4 regions of the Streptomyces sp. NPDC048018 genome follow, and region 2 is predicted to be linked to each of the others. Evidence: riboswitches for the same ligand, from Rfam matches in the RefSeq annotation. Region 2 holds a riboswitch; each other region holds the start of a gene.
What was found. A riboswitch is a leader RNA that binds a small molecule or an ion and turns the genes downstream of it on or off. The one in region 2 is predicted to bind cyclic di-AMP.
Positions count from the first base shown of each region.

Region 1: it holds a riboswitch for cyclic di-AMP, as region 2 does, so the genes downstream of both, ACGF1Z_RS15215 (C40 family peptidase) here and ACGF1Z_RS26355 (M23 family metallopeptidase) in region 2, are expected to answer to the same signal.
Region 3: it holds a riboswitch for cyclic di-AMP, as region 2 does, so the genes downstream of both, ACGF1Z_RS02600 (transglycosylase SLT domain-containing protein) here and ACGF1Z_RS26355 (M23 family metallopeptidase) in region 2, are expected to answer to the same signal.
Region 4: it holds a riboswitch for cyclic di-AMP, as region 2 does, so the genes downstream of both, ACGF1Z_RS23250 (M23 family metallopeptidase) here and ACGF1Z_RS26355 (M23 family metallopeptidase) in region 2, are expected to answer to the same signal.

Region 1 covers NZ_JBIDBK010000003.1:891,271-894,311, reverse strand. The annotation lists gene ACGF1Z_RS15225 (VOC family protein) at 1-298, opposite strand, end outside; gene ACGF1Z_RS15220 (ATP-binding protein) at 493-930, shown strand; gene ACGF1Z_RS15215 (C40 family peptidase) at 1,222-1,698, opposite strand; cyclic di-AMP (ydaO/yuaA leader) riboswitch at 1,702-1,899, opposite strand; gene ACGF1Z_RS15210 (hypothetical protein) at 2,215-2,520, opposite strand; gene ACGF1Z_RS15205 (ATP-dependent Clp protease proteolytic subunit) at 2,527-3,041, opposite strand, start outside.
Region 2 covers NZ_JBIDBK010000007.1:118,097-121,137, forward strand. The annotation lists gene ACGF1Z_RS26345 (M16 family metallopeptidase) at 1-104, shown strand, start outside; gene ACGF1Z_RS26350 (M16 family metallopeptidase) at 131-1,498, shown strand; cyclic di-AMP (ydaO/yuaA leader) riboswitch at 1,702-1,867, shown strand; gene ACGF1Z_RS26355 (M23 family metallopeptidase) at 1,880-2,650, shown strand; gene ACGF1Z_RS26360 (GntR family transcriptional regulator) at 2,809-3,041, shown strand, end outside.
Region 3 covers NZ_JBIDBK010000001.1:569,079-572,119, reverse strand. The annotation lists gene ACGF1Z_RS02605 (MMPL family transporter) at 1-886, shown strand, start outside; cyclic di-AMP (ydaO/yuaA leader) riboswitch at 1,238-1,394, shown strand; gene ACGF1Z_RS02600 (transglycosylase SLT domain-containing protein) at 1,399-2,199, shown strand; gene ACGF1Z_RS02595 (aldo/keto reductase) at 2,275-3,041, opposite strand, start outside.
Region 4 covers NZ_JBIDBK010000005.1:712,482-715,522, forward strand. The annotation lists gene ACGF1Z_RS23245 (PP2C family protein-serine/threonine phosphatase) at 1-499, shown strand, start outside; cyclic di-AMP (ydaO/yuaA leader) riboswitch at 712-857, shown strand; gene ACGF1Z_RS23250 (M23 family metallopeptidase) at 869-1,936, shown strand; gene ACGF1Z_RS23255 (aldo/keto reductase) at 2,015-2,962, shown strand; gene ACGF1Z_RS23260 (PrsW family intramembrane metalloprotease) at 3,037-3,041, opposite strand, start outside.

The DNA.
Region 1 (3,041 bases), on a different contig from region 2:
CCACCGGCCGGGCGCCCAGGGTGATGGCCTCGCGTTCGGCCTCGTCGAGGGCGTCGGGGGCGACCAGGATCCTCAGGTGGGCCTGCTGGGAGTCCTCCGGCCGGGGCCAGCTGGGCGGAGCCTGGCCCAGGTCGCGCTGGATGCCGAGGACGATGCCGGTGGGGGAGGAGACCAGGAGCAGATCGGGATCGCCCGCGGCCGGTTCGACGGTGCCGCCCAACAGGGTGGCGTAGAAGCGGGCGAGGGGTTCGGGATCGCTGCTGTCGAGGACGAGAACGGTGCTCTTGGACACGGTCATGGGACCCGTGTGCCCGCTCAAGGGCCTTACAGGCACGCCGAGTCGGGATCCGCTCGCCCGTTGCACGCTTCACCGCTTCGGGCGACAGATATCCGCCCGTCCTGGTGGATCGCCGGGCAGGGCGGCACGATCGGTGGCACTCTGACGCGAAGTGCAATCCGGGCGGGGCCCGGTGGGAAAGGGACAGCGTCGCCATGGCAGACCACCTGGAAGCAACCGTCACTCTGCCGAGCGATCCCGCCTCGGTGTCCGCCGCGCGGAGACACGTCGCCGAGGTCCTCACCTCCTGGGGCCTCGGGAGCTCGACCGAGACGGCGGACGCGGTCCGGCTGATCGTCTCCGAGCTGGCGACCAACGCCGTGCAGCACACCTTCGGTCAGTCGCCCACCTTCACGGTCGACCTCCGCCTCGAACGCGACGAGCAGCTGCACATCGGCGTGACCGACAGCCATCCGCGCTGGCCCCGGCGCCTCCCGGCAGCCGTCCAGCAGGACAACGGGCGCGGCATGGTCATCATCCGCTGGCTCGCCGCGGAGGCGGGCGGCCGCCTCTCGGTCGAGCCGACGCCCGAGGGCGGCAAGACGGTCTGGATCCGACTGCCCTGGACGGCCGTGGCGCTGACGCCCCGGTAGAGCGGCTCCGGCCCGCCGCGGCGAGCCCGCTCCGCCCGGTCGGCGTCGCACCGGGCCCGTATGGGGCGACCGTACCGCCCGGCGGCCCGGTCGGCCATCCGACCGGCGCCGCCCTCCGCGGGGGCGGGGCCGACCGGTCTCCCGGGGCCGGCCCCGCGGAGGGCGGCGCCGTCCCCGCGACCCCGGGGACGGGGGGCGCGGGGCGGCCGGGGGACGGGCGCCGGGTGGGGCGGCCCGCGGCGCCCTCGCGTGGCGGCCCTTCGCGGGGCGCGGGACGGCGGGGTCCGCTGGTCAGCGGACGCGGCCGTACAGCACCTTCGACGTCCAGATCCGGTCGAGCTTCACCCAGGAGCCGGTCTTCGGGGAGTGCCAGATCTTGTTGTTACCCGCGTAGATTCCGACGTGGTAGACCCTTCCGCCGGAATGGAAGAAGACGAGGTCCCCCTTCTGGCGGCTGGACGCCGTGATGTGACGCGTCTTGTTGTACTGCTGCTGCGCGGTGCGGGGCAGTGTCTTGCCCGCCTTCTTGTACGAGTAGAGCGTGAGGCCCGAGCAGTCGAACCTGCTGGGCCCAGCGGCCCCGTACTTGTAAGGCGATCCCTTCTTCGAGGCGGCGATGCCCAGAGCCGTGTTGGCGTACGAGCTCGCGGCCTGGGCCTCCGGCGCCGCTCCTGGGGCGAGCAGCGTGCCGCCGACGGCGGCGAGGGTGAGAGCCGAGACGGCTCCGGCCCGGGACAGCAGGGACGGGACATGAATCTGCGCAGTCATGCGCAACCCTTCGTCAGCCGCCTGTGAAGGATGACCTGTCGGGTTCGGGCAGGCGAAGATGCCCGGCCGCGGCTGCGGCTTCACCCCGAGGGACGTCACCCTTGCGGGCACGTCCCGTGTTGCTCGGGTCCTCCACTCCTGCCGATCCACTCCTGTCGACCAGACGTCCGGGACAGCGGCAGGACTCGGCGTCCGCCCGGACCGCCCCGCCTCGGGTGGCGGGGGCTTGTCGTCGACAGGGATCTTGACTCACAGTCGGGTAGAAATCCGAGCTGAAACAGCGATATGTGAGGCTCCTCACGACTGATCCATTCGAGTGGACAGTCAGGTTTCGTGATCTTCGGAGGTTTGCCCGACGAGCCGTTCACCAGCGATGGAATGCCCGATTCCGCTAAATGTGTAGACCTGTTGCGCAACTCGCCTGAGCTCTATGTCGATTCGTCGACTACGCCGAACGGGGGAGCGATTCTGCGGCTCGTGTGCCCCGAGTGGACCTCGACACGACACGCCGCACTGTCAACTCGACGACTCTTCGGGGACGGTGACGCGCCCTGAGCGCCGCTCTCCGTCCAACACCCTTAGCGCACGCGCCAATGTGGCCGCGTGGACCTCGCTCTCGCCTCGCACATGCATGAGCGTCACGGCGTCCCGGAGTGCCGTCGCGCGCCCGACCAGGGCCTGAGCGGCCCTCAGGGCCCCATAGGTATGCGATGTCCTGGATGGATTGATCCTTCCGAGGAGGTCGACGACTTCGAGGTACGCGTCCACGAACTCACCCTCGGCGCGGGTCAGCGCGGGCAGCGGCGGCAACTCCGGGACCATCGGGTCTCACCTCTCGCCGACGGTGCCCGCGGACGAGCGACGGCTCTTCACCACGTGGTCCACCAGCCCGTACGTCACGGCCCCCGCCGCGTCGAGCACGGTGGTCCGGTCGATGTCGGCGTCGATCCGGTCGAGATCCTGCCCGGTGTGCTCCGCGAGCAGTCCGGCCACCAGCGCGCGCTGACGCAGCAATTCCCGCGCGTGGATGTCGAGATCGCTGGGCTGTCCGTGCAACGGCTCGTCGAGCGTGGGCTGCTGGAGGACGATCCTGGCCCCCGGCAGGGCGAGCCGGCGCCCCGGCGAGCCGGCCGTGAGCAGCACCGCGGCGGGGCCGACCGCCTGGCCCAGGCAGATGGTCTCCACCTCGCACGAGACGGTGCGGATCGTGTCGTAGATCGAGGTCATCGCGCTGATCGAACCGCCGGGGGAGTTGATGTAGAGGCTGATCACCTGCTCCGGCGCGGAGTGGTCGAGATGCAGGAACTGGGCGATGACGTCGTTGGCCGAGGTCTCGTCGACCG
Region 2 (3,041 bases):
CCAAGGCCCGGCTGCGCCCCGACAACCGCGCCGTCCTGGTCTACGAGCCGGTGGGCACCGAGAACGCCGACGACAGCGACGAGGAAGAGGGAGCGGACCAGTGACCGACGCTGCCGCGTCTTTGACGAGCATGACCTTCCACCCGCAGCCCCAGCCGGGCGCGGCCAGGCCGTGGGCCTTCCCGGCCCCCGAGCGCGGCGCGCTCGACAACGGTCTGACCGTGCTGCGCTGCCACCGTCCCGGCCAGCAGGTGGTCGCCGTCGAGATCTTCGTCGACGCCCCGCTCGACGCCGAGCCCGAGGGGCTCGACGGCGTCGCCACGATCATGGCCCGGGCCCTGTCCGAGGGCACCGACCAGCGCTCGGCCGAGGAGTTCGCGGCCGAGCTGGAGCGCTGCGGCGCCACCCTCGACGCGCACGCCGACCACCCCGGTGTGCGGGTCTCCCTGGAGGTCCCGGTCTCCCGGCTGCCCAAGGCGCTCGCCCTGCTCTCCGAGGCCCTGATCGCCCCGGCGTTCGCCGAGTCCGAGATCGAGCGCCTGGTGCGCAACCGGCTCGACGAGATCCCGCACGAGTCGGCCAACCCGGCCCGCCGGGCCGCCAAGCAGCTCTCCAAGGAGCTGTTCCCCGCCGCCGCGCGCATGTCCCGGCCGCGCCAGGGCACCGAGGAGACCGTCGAGGCGATCGACGCCGCCGCCGTCCGCGCCTTCTACGACGCGCACGTACGGCCGGCCGCGGCCACCGCCGTGGTCGTCGGCGACCTCACCGGCGTCGAGCTCGACAAGGTGCTCGACGAGACCCTGGGCGGCTGGACGGGTGCCCCGGCGGCGCCGCGCCCGATGCCGCCCATCACCGCCGACGACACCGGCCGGGTCGTCATCGTGGACCGCCCGGGTGCCGTCCAGACGCAGCTGCTCATCGGCCGCGTCGGCGCCGACCGGCACGACCGTGTGTGGCCGGCCCAGGTGCTCGGCACGTACTGCCTCGGCGGCACCCTCACCTCCCGTCTGGACCGCGTCCTGCGCGAGGAGAAGGGCTACACCTACGGGGTGCGTGCCTTCGGCCAGGTGCTGCGCTCCGACGGCGAGGGCCACGGCGCCTCGATGCTCGCCATCAGCGGCTCCGTCGACACCCCCAACACCGGTCCGGCACTTGGCGACCTGTGGAAGGTGCTGCGCACGCTCGCCGCCGAGGGCCTGACGGACGCCGAGCGCGACGTCGCCGTGCAGAACCTCGTGGGCGTCGCCCCGCTCAAGTACGAGACGGCCGCCTCCGTCGCGGGCACCCTGGCCGACCAGGTCGAGCAGCACCTCCCGGACGACTTCCAGGCGCAGTTGTACGCGCGTCTCGCCGAGACGGGCACCGTGGAGGCGACCGCCGCGGTGGTCAACGCCTTCCCGGTGGACCGCCTCGTCACCGTCCTGGTCGGGGACGCTTCGCAGATCGAGGAGCCGGTGCGCGCCCTGGGCATCGGTGAAGTGAGGGTCGTCACCGGCTGACTGAGCCGCCGTCACGCACGGAGGAGGACCCCGGCGACCTGGTTCGCCGGGGTCCTCCCCTTTGTCCGTATTGATGGTTGCTGTTGCTGAATGACCTGTGGCATGCCTTACAAAAACGCGGCTCTGTTTGGTGATTGACAGAAGATCGGCCTAGCGTCGGTCCGGCTGTCCGGCCACATGCACGACGCCGCACCCGCGGCAACGGACAGTCATCGCCGAGTCCCCCTGAGGCGCGAGCCTGGGGAGCCGGGGACCCACACGCAGTCCCTGGGGTGAATCGGACGCCTTCGCGCCACGCGGAGGGGCCCGTAGGAGACCTTCCTGCTCCGAACCCGTCAGCTAACCCGGTAGGCGAGAGGGAAGGAAAGGATCAGCCACTACATGGCGTTCACCCGTGCCACCGGGAAGCATCGTGGTCCGAGCCGTCTGGCGCGCCGTGGCGCGGGCGTCGCCGGCGTGGCGACCATCGCCACCGCAGGCGTCATCGGCACCCTCGCCTCCCCGGCGCTCGCCGCCGACACGGAGCAGCCCTCCGTCGAGGACACCGGCCTCACCCAGGTGATCACCGAGGAGTCCCTCGCCCAGCGGGTCGACGCCCAGGCCGCCGCGCAGGAGAAGGAGGCCTACGAGGCCGCCGCCCGCGCCAGGGCCGCCGCCGAGGCGAAGCGCAAGGCCGAGGCCCGCGCCAAGGAGATCCGGGCCGCCAAGGAGCGCGCCGCCCGCGAGGCCGAGCGCAAGCGCCTGGCGTCCTTCCAGCTCCCCGTCTCCGGCTCCTACGTGAGCACCGGCTACAAGACCGGCGGCTCGCTCTGGTCCTCCGGCAGCCACACCGGCATCGACTTCCACGCCGCCTACGGCACCACGGTCGTCTCCGTCGGCTCCGGCACCGTCGTCGAGGCCGGCTGGGGCGGCGCGTACGGCAACAACATCGTGATCCGGATGAACGACGGCACGTACACGCAGTACGGGCACCTCTCCGCGATCCAGGTCTCCGTCGGCCAGAAGGTCACCCCGGGCGAGCGGATCGGCATCTCCGGCTCCTCCGGCAACTCCACCGGCCCGCACCTCCACTTCGAGGCCCGCACCGGCGCCGACTACGGCACGGACATCAACCCGCTCAGCTACCTCCGCTCCCGCGGCGTGGACGTCTGACGGTCGCCTCCCGCGCAAAAGCCCCGGCTCGCAGCGAGCCGGGGCTTTTTTGCGTCCCTTTCCATCGGGCGGCATCGGAAATTCCGGCGTCCTGCAATAGAGTCGCCGGACAGGCGCCGCTCGATCTGGATTCGCGCGGACAAAAGCGGAGGTCGGACATGCGCATTCCCGCGCACTCGGTATGCACGGCGATCCGGGACGACATCGTCTCCGGGGTGTACGCGCGGGGAGCCAGACTGACCGAGGAACAGCTCGCCCGCCGTTACGGCGTCTCCCGTGTCCCGGTCCGCGAGGCGCTGCGCACCCTGGAGTCCGAGGGCTTCGTGGTCAGCCGCCGGCACGCCGGCGCCCATGTCGCCGAGCCCACCGCGCAGGAGGCCGCCGACCTGCT
Region 3 (3,041 bases), on a different contig from region 2:
GCTCGCGAGCAAGCTCCAGCAGGCGCTCGCCAACGTGCCCGACGCGGCCACGGTCACCGCGCTGAAGCCCACCCCCGACGGTGACGTCCTGATCGGCACCGCCTACTCGGTCGCCTCGCCGCAGGACGAGAAGACCACCGAGCTCACCAACCACCTGGTGGACGACGTGCTGCCGCAGGCGGTGGCCGGTACGGACGCGAAGACCTACGTCACCGGCACCACGGCCGCCCAGGTCGACTTCCTCGACATCGTCTCCAGCCGGCTGCCGCTCATCATCGCGGTGGTGGTCGCGCTCGCCTTCCTGGTCATCCTGACCGTGTTCCGCGGGCTCCTCGTGGCGGTCAAGGCCGCCGTCCTCAACGTGCTGTCGATCGCCGCGTCCTACGGCGTCGTCGTGGCCGTGTTCCAGTGGGGCTGGGGCGGCCCCTCCCTCGGTGTCTCCGGCAAGGTGCCCATCGAGAGCTATGTGCCGATGATGATGTTCGCCATCGTCTTCGGCCTGAGCATGGACTACGAGATCTTCCTGCTGTCCCGGGTGCGCGAGGCGTGGCTGCGCACCGGCGACGCCGAGGCGAGCGTCGCCCATGCCCTGGAGATCACCGCGAGGGTCATCACCTGCGCCGCGCTGATCATGGTGAGCGTCTTCGCCGCCTTCATCGTGTCCGACAACATCGTGATCAAGATGCTCGGCCTGGGCCTCGCGGTCAGCGTCCTCATCGACGCCACCATCGTCCGGCTGCTGCTCGTCCCCGCCGTGATGACCCTGCTGGGCGCCCGTGCCTGGTGGACCCCGCGCTGGCTGGACCGCATCCTCCCGCACCTCGACACCGAGGGGGAGGCGGCACTGCAGCAGGACGAGGAGCCGGGCCGCGAGCCGGCCCGGTGACCCGTAACGTACCCATTCGGACAAAGAGGTAGATGTCCCGCTATTGAGCTCCAATGCCGGAATGCTCAAGGAATTCCGGCATTGGAGCTTTTCTGTGCCCGAAGCGCGCAAAGGCGGGAGTGCGTGATGTGGGTCACGGCCTTTCCAGCCGGGAGAATCCTGTCGTGACGTCAGATCCGAGTCCCGGGGGAGTCGTTGGCGCGGTGATGGTGAAAGAGGGGGAATGATCCTTTCCCTTTCCCCGAATGATCCATTTGCTTTGATGAATTCCCGTCTTGTTTTCGCCGGAAGAATTCGCTTACGGTCACCCGGCAACCGGACGGAAACGCCGAATCCTGCCACCGCCCGGGTACCGCATACACGACCACTTCAGGCAGGAGCGGGGGACCCAGGTTCTCCGCCGCCCCCGGACTCCGGGAGCGGCTCGGGGTGAAGCCGTGCCTCAGGCACGGCCGGGCATCTCCTGCCCGAACCCGACAGCTCACCTCGCAGGCGGAGGAGAGGACCCCGCCATGCGTGGACACGCCAAGCACCGCCGTTCCAAGAAGTTCCCGCTCACCCGTGGCATCGCCGCCGTCGGCATCACCGGCAGCGCCGCCCTGGCCCTGCCGCTGGCCGGCGCGACGACCGCCGGGGCGGTCACTCCGCAGGCGGTACACACCGTCGCAGTCGAAAAGGCGACGGCCCGTGTCGCGCAGGTGACGAAGGCTCCCGGAACCGTGCGGTATTCGGTCGTCGCGGGTGACTCCCTTTCCAAGATCGCCCGGAAGTACGCGGTAAAGGGCGGCTGGAAGAAGGTCTACCAGGACAACCGGACCGCCGTCGGTGCCGACCCGGCCCTCATCCGCCCCGGCATGCGGCTGACCGTCGACGCGCGGGGCGCGGCCCTGTCGGGCGTGAAGCCCGCGGCGGCCCGGACCCCGGCGACGGCGAGCGCCGCGAGCGCGGGTGCCGTGGTACAGGCCGTGGCCCCGGCGAAGGCGACCTCGTACCCGGACAACCTCGACGGATGGATCCGTGAGGCGCTCGACATCATGGCCGCGAAGGGCATCCCCGGCAGCTACGACGGCATTCACCGCAACATCATGCGCGAGTCGTCGGGCAACCCGCTGGCCATCAACAACTGGGACTCCAACGCCGTCGCCGGCACCCCCTCCAAGGGTCTGCTGCAGGTGATCGACCCGACCTTCCAGGCCTACCACGTCGAGGGCACGGCCAACGACCCGTACGACCCGGTCGCCAACATCGCGGCGGCCTGCAACTACGCGGCCGACCGCTACGGCTCCATCGACAACGTCTTCGGCGCCTACTGACGCCCGCGGACGCGCGTGGACGTGCTCCCGCACCCGGCCGCCTCGGCCGGGTGCGGGAGCTCCGTCGTTCCGTTCTCAGTTCAGGGTGTCCGGGTCGGGGCCGGTGCGCAGCCCCCGGTCGAGCGTGGCGACGGCCGTCATCTCGTCCGCGGAGAGGGCGAAGTCGAACACGTCGATGTTCTCGCGGATGCGCGCCGGGGTGACGGACTTGGGGATCACGACGTTGCCGAGCTGGAGGTGCCAGCGCAGCACGACCTGGGCGGTGCTCCGGCCGTACCGGGCGGCGATCTCCCGCAGCGCCGGCTCCCTCAGGACCGCGCCCTGGGCGAGCGGGCTCCAGGCCTCGGTGACGATCGAGTGGCGGGCGTGCAGCTCGCGGAGCTCGCGCTGCTGCAGTCCGGGGTGGAGCTCGATCTGGTTGACGGCCGGGACGAGGTCGCTGTGGTCCAGGAGCCGGTTCAGGTGCGCGGGGCGGAAGTTGGAGACGCCCGCCGTGCGTACGCGGCCCTCGGCGACGAGCTGCTCGATGGCCTTCCAGCTGTCGAGGTAGAGGTCGCGGGCCGGGGCCGGCCAGTGGACGAGGTAGAGGTCCACGTGGTCGAGGCCGAGCTTGGCGAGGCTCGCGTCGAAGGCCCTGAGGGTGGTGTCGTGGCCCTGGTCGGCGTTCCAGAGCTTCGTGGTGACGAACAGTTCGTCACGCGCGAGGCCCGAGTCCGCGAGCGCCTTGCCGACGCCGGCCTCGTTGCCGTAGACCGCCGCGGTGTCGATCGAGCGGTAGCCGGCCTCCAGCGCGGCGGCGACGGCGGCGGTCGTCTCCTCGTCCGGCACCTGGAAGACGCCGA
Region 4 (3,041 bases), on a different contig from region 2:
CCGGCGGGACGGTCTCGACGCCTTCGAGGGCTTCACGACCGCCGTGCTCGCCGAGATCCCGGGCGGCGACCGGGTCGTACGGGTGGTCAACCGCGGCCACCCCGAGCCGCTCCTGCTGCGCGAGGACGGCGGGGTCGAGCTGCTGCGGCCGAGCGATGCCGCGCTGCCGCTGGGGATGGGGGAGCTCGCCGCGTGGCCGGACCGGGCCGACGAGGCGTCCTATCCGCCGGGCTCGACGCTGCTGTTCTACACGGACGGGCTCTCGGAGGCGCGGGACGCGGACGGGGTCTTCTACGACCCGGGGGAGCGGCTCGCGGGGCGGCTCTTCCCGGGGCCGGAGGAACTGCTCGACGCGCTCGTGGCGGACGTGCGCCGGCACACCGGCGGGGGCGCGACGGACGACATGGCGCTGCTCGCGGTGAGCCGTCCGGCGGCCGGTCAGCCGGAGCGGCGGCGGACGATGCCGGTCGTGCCGGCGGGGGATCCGGGGGCTCGGTGACCGCTCGTAGTCGCAGGGTGTCCCTCCGATAACCATTGACGTAACGTCAGAAACGGGGCTCGTTACCGGCGCGTATCTGAGTGGAGCTCAAGTCGGGCGATTCCCTCCTAATTCAGTGAATGATCAAGAGGGACGGCTTGGAATCGAGTGGCCGGGTCTATTAACGTTCGATAACGCAGCGCGGTCGTCCCAGCCGCCGCAAGAGGCGGCACCGTGCGCACGCGCCGAATCCCGCAAGGGAACCGGGGAACCACCACTTGGGGTGAATCGGGCCCCACCGCACCCATGCGGCACGCCCGTAGGAGACCTTCCTGCTCCGAACCCGTCAGCTAACCCGGTAGGCGAAAGGAAGGAAAGGAGAGCGCCTCCGTGGCGTCCGACACCCCCGCTCCTCAAGCCCCCTTCGACTACTTCGACTCCGCCGGTGCGGCGGGCGCCGCGGGCGGCGAGGAATGGAACCCGACGGAGGACTCCCTGCGGGACCGCCGGTCCGGCGGACGGCACCGCGTCGTCAAGCAGCGCTCCAACTTCGCCCGCTCCTCCACCGTCCTCGGCGTCGGCGTCATCGCCGCTGTCGGTGCCGGCGGCCTGGCCACCGCCCAGCAGAAGCCCCCGGTCTCCATAGCCCTGCCGGACGTCGACCTGCCCGACGCCTCCGAGCTCCCCGGCGTCGGCGAGCTGATCGGCCACGACAAGAGCGACACGGGCGGCGCGGTCGGCAACACCACCCAGCCGCTCACCGCGCTCACCTACACCACCACCGACGCCACGGCCTCCGGCACCGGCGCACAGACCCGGACGCAGGCCGACGCCGGCGAGACCCTGCGCGCCCGCATCCTCCAGCAGGCCGAGCAGCAGCAGGCCGCCGCCGACGCCGCGGAGAAGGCGGCGGCGGAGAAGGAGGCCGCCGAGAAGGCCGCCGCGGAGGCCGCGGCCAAGGCGGACGCGGCGGAGAAGGCGGCCGCCGAGGCCGAGAAGAAGGCCGCCGAGGAGGCCGCGCGCAAGGCGGAGGCGGAGCGCCTGGCCAAGCTGGCCGCCGGCTTCTCGCTGCCCACCTCCTCCTACACGATCACCTCGACCTACGGCGAGGCCGGCTCGATGTGGTCCTCCGGCTACCACACCGGCCTGGACTTCGCTGCTCCCACCGGCACCCCGGTCAAGGCCGTCCACGGCGCCACCGTGAAGTCGGCCGGCTGGTCCGGCGCGTACGGCTACCGCATCGTCCTGGAGCTCGAGGACGGCACCGAGATCTGGTACTGCCATCTGTCCTCGATGACGGTCGGCGTCGGCCAGTCCGTCGGCACCGGCGAGACCATCGGCCGCGTCGGCGCCACCGGCAACGTCACCGGCCCGCACCTCCACCTGGAGGTCCACACCCCGTCCGGCGACGGCATCGACCCGGCGGGCTGGCTCCGCTCCAAGGGCCTGAGCATCTGACGTCCGTCCCCGCGGGACCCGTCCCGCGGGTCCCGGTGGCCAGGAATAGGCCCGACGGTGCGGACCGTTGACCACCCCATGACTTCTCTTCGCCGTCTTGGCCGTTCCGACCTGCACGTCTTCCCGCTCTCCCTCGGTGGCAACGTCTTCGGCTGGACCGCCGACGAGGCGCAGTCCTTCGCCGTCCTCGACGCCTACGCCGCCGCGGGCGGCAACTTCGTCGACACCGCCGACGTCTACTCGCAGTGGGCCGAGGGCAACGAGGGCGGTGAGTCCGAGACCGTCATCGGCCGCTGGCTCGCCTCCCGCGGCAACCGCTCCGACGTCGTCGTCGCCACCAAGGTCGGCGCCCACTCCCGCTACAAGGGCCTGGGTGCCACGAACATCAAGGCCGCGGCCGAGGAGTCGCTGCGCCGCCTCGGCACCGACTACATCGACCTGTACTACACGCACTTCGACGACGAGTCCGTGCCGGTCGAGGAGATCGTGACCGCCCTCGACCAGCTGGTGAAGGACGGCAAGGTCCGAGCCGTCGCCGCCTCCAACATCTCCCCGGAGCGGCTGCGCGCCTCGCTCGACTTCGCCGAGGCGGAGGGCCTCGCCCGTTACGTCGCCCTCCAGCCGCACTACAACCTGGTCTCCCGCGACACGTACGAGGGCCCGCTCCTCGACACCGCCGAGCAGGGCGGTCTCGCGGCCGTGCCGTACTACGGTCTCGCGGCCGGCTTCCTCACCGGCAAGTACCGTCCCGGTGCCGCCGTCGCCAGTGCCCGCGCCCAGGGGGCCGGCCGTCACCTGGAGACCGAGCGCGGACGGAAGGTGCTCGCCGCCCTCGACGCGGTGGCCGCGGCCCACGACGCCGAGCAGGCGTCGGTCGCCCTGGCCTGGCTGGCCTCCCGCCCGACCGTCGCCGCCCCGATCGCCTCGGCCCGCACGGTCGAGCAGCTCCCGGCGCTGATCGCGGCCACGCAGCTGAAGCTGACGGACGCGGAGCTGGCGGCGCTCACGGAGGCGTCGGAGGCCTGAGGCGCCGAGGCGCCGCCGGGGCCGAGGCGGCGTTGCGCCGCGAGGCCTGGCCCGGGCCGGCCGGTCGCGGCGGGCTAGC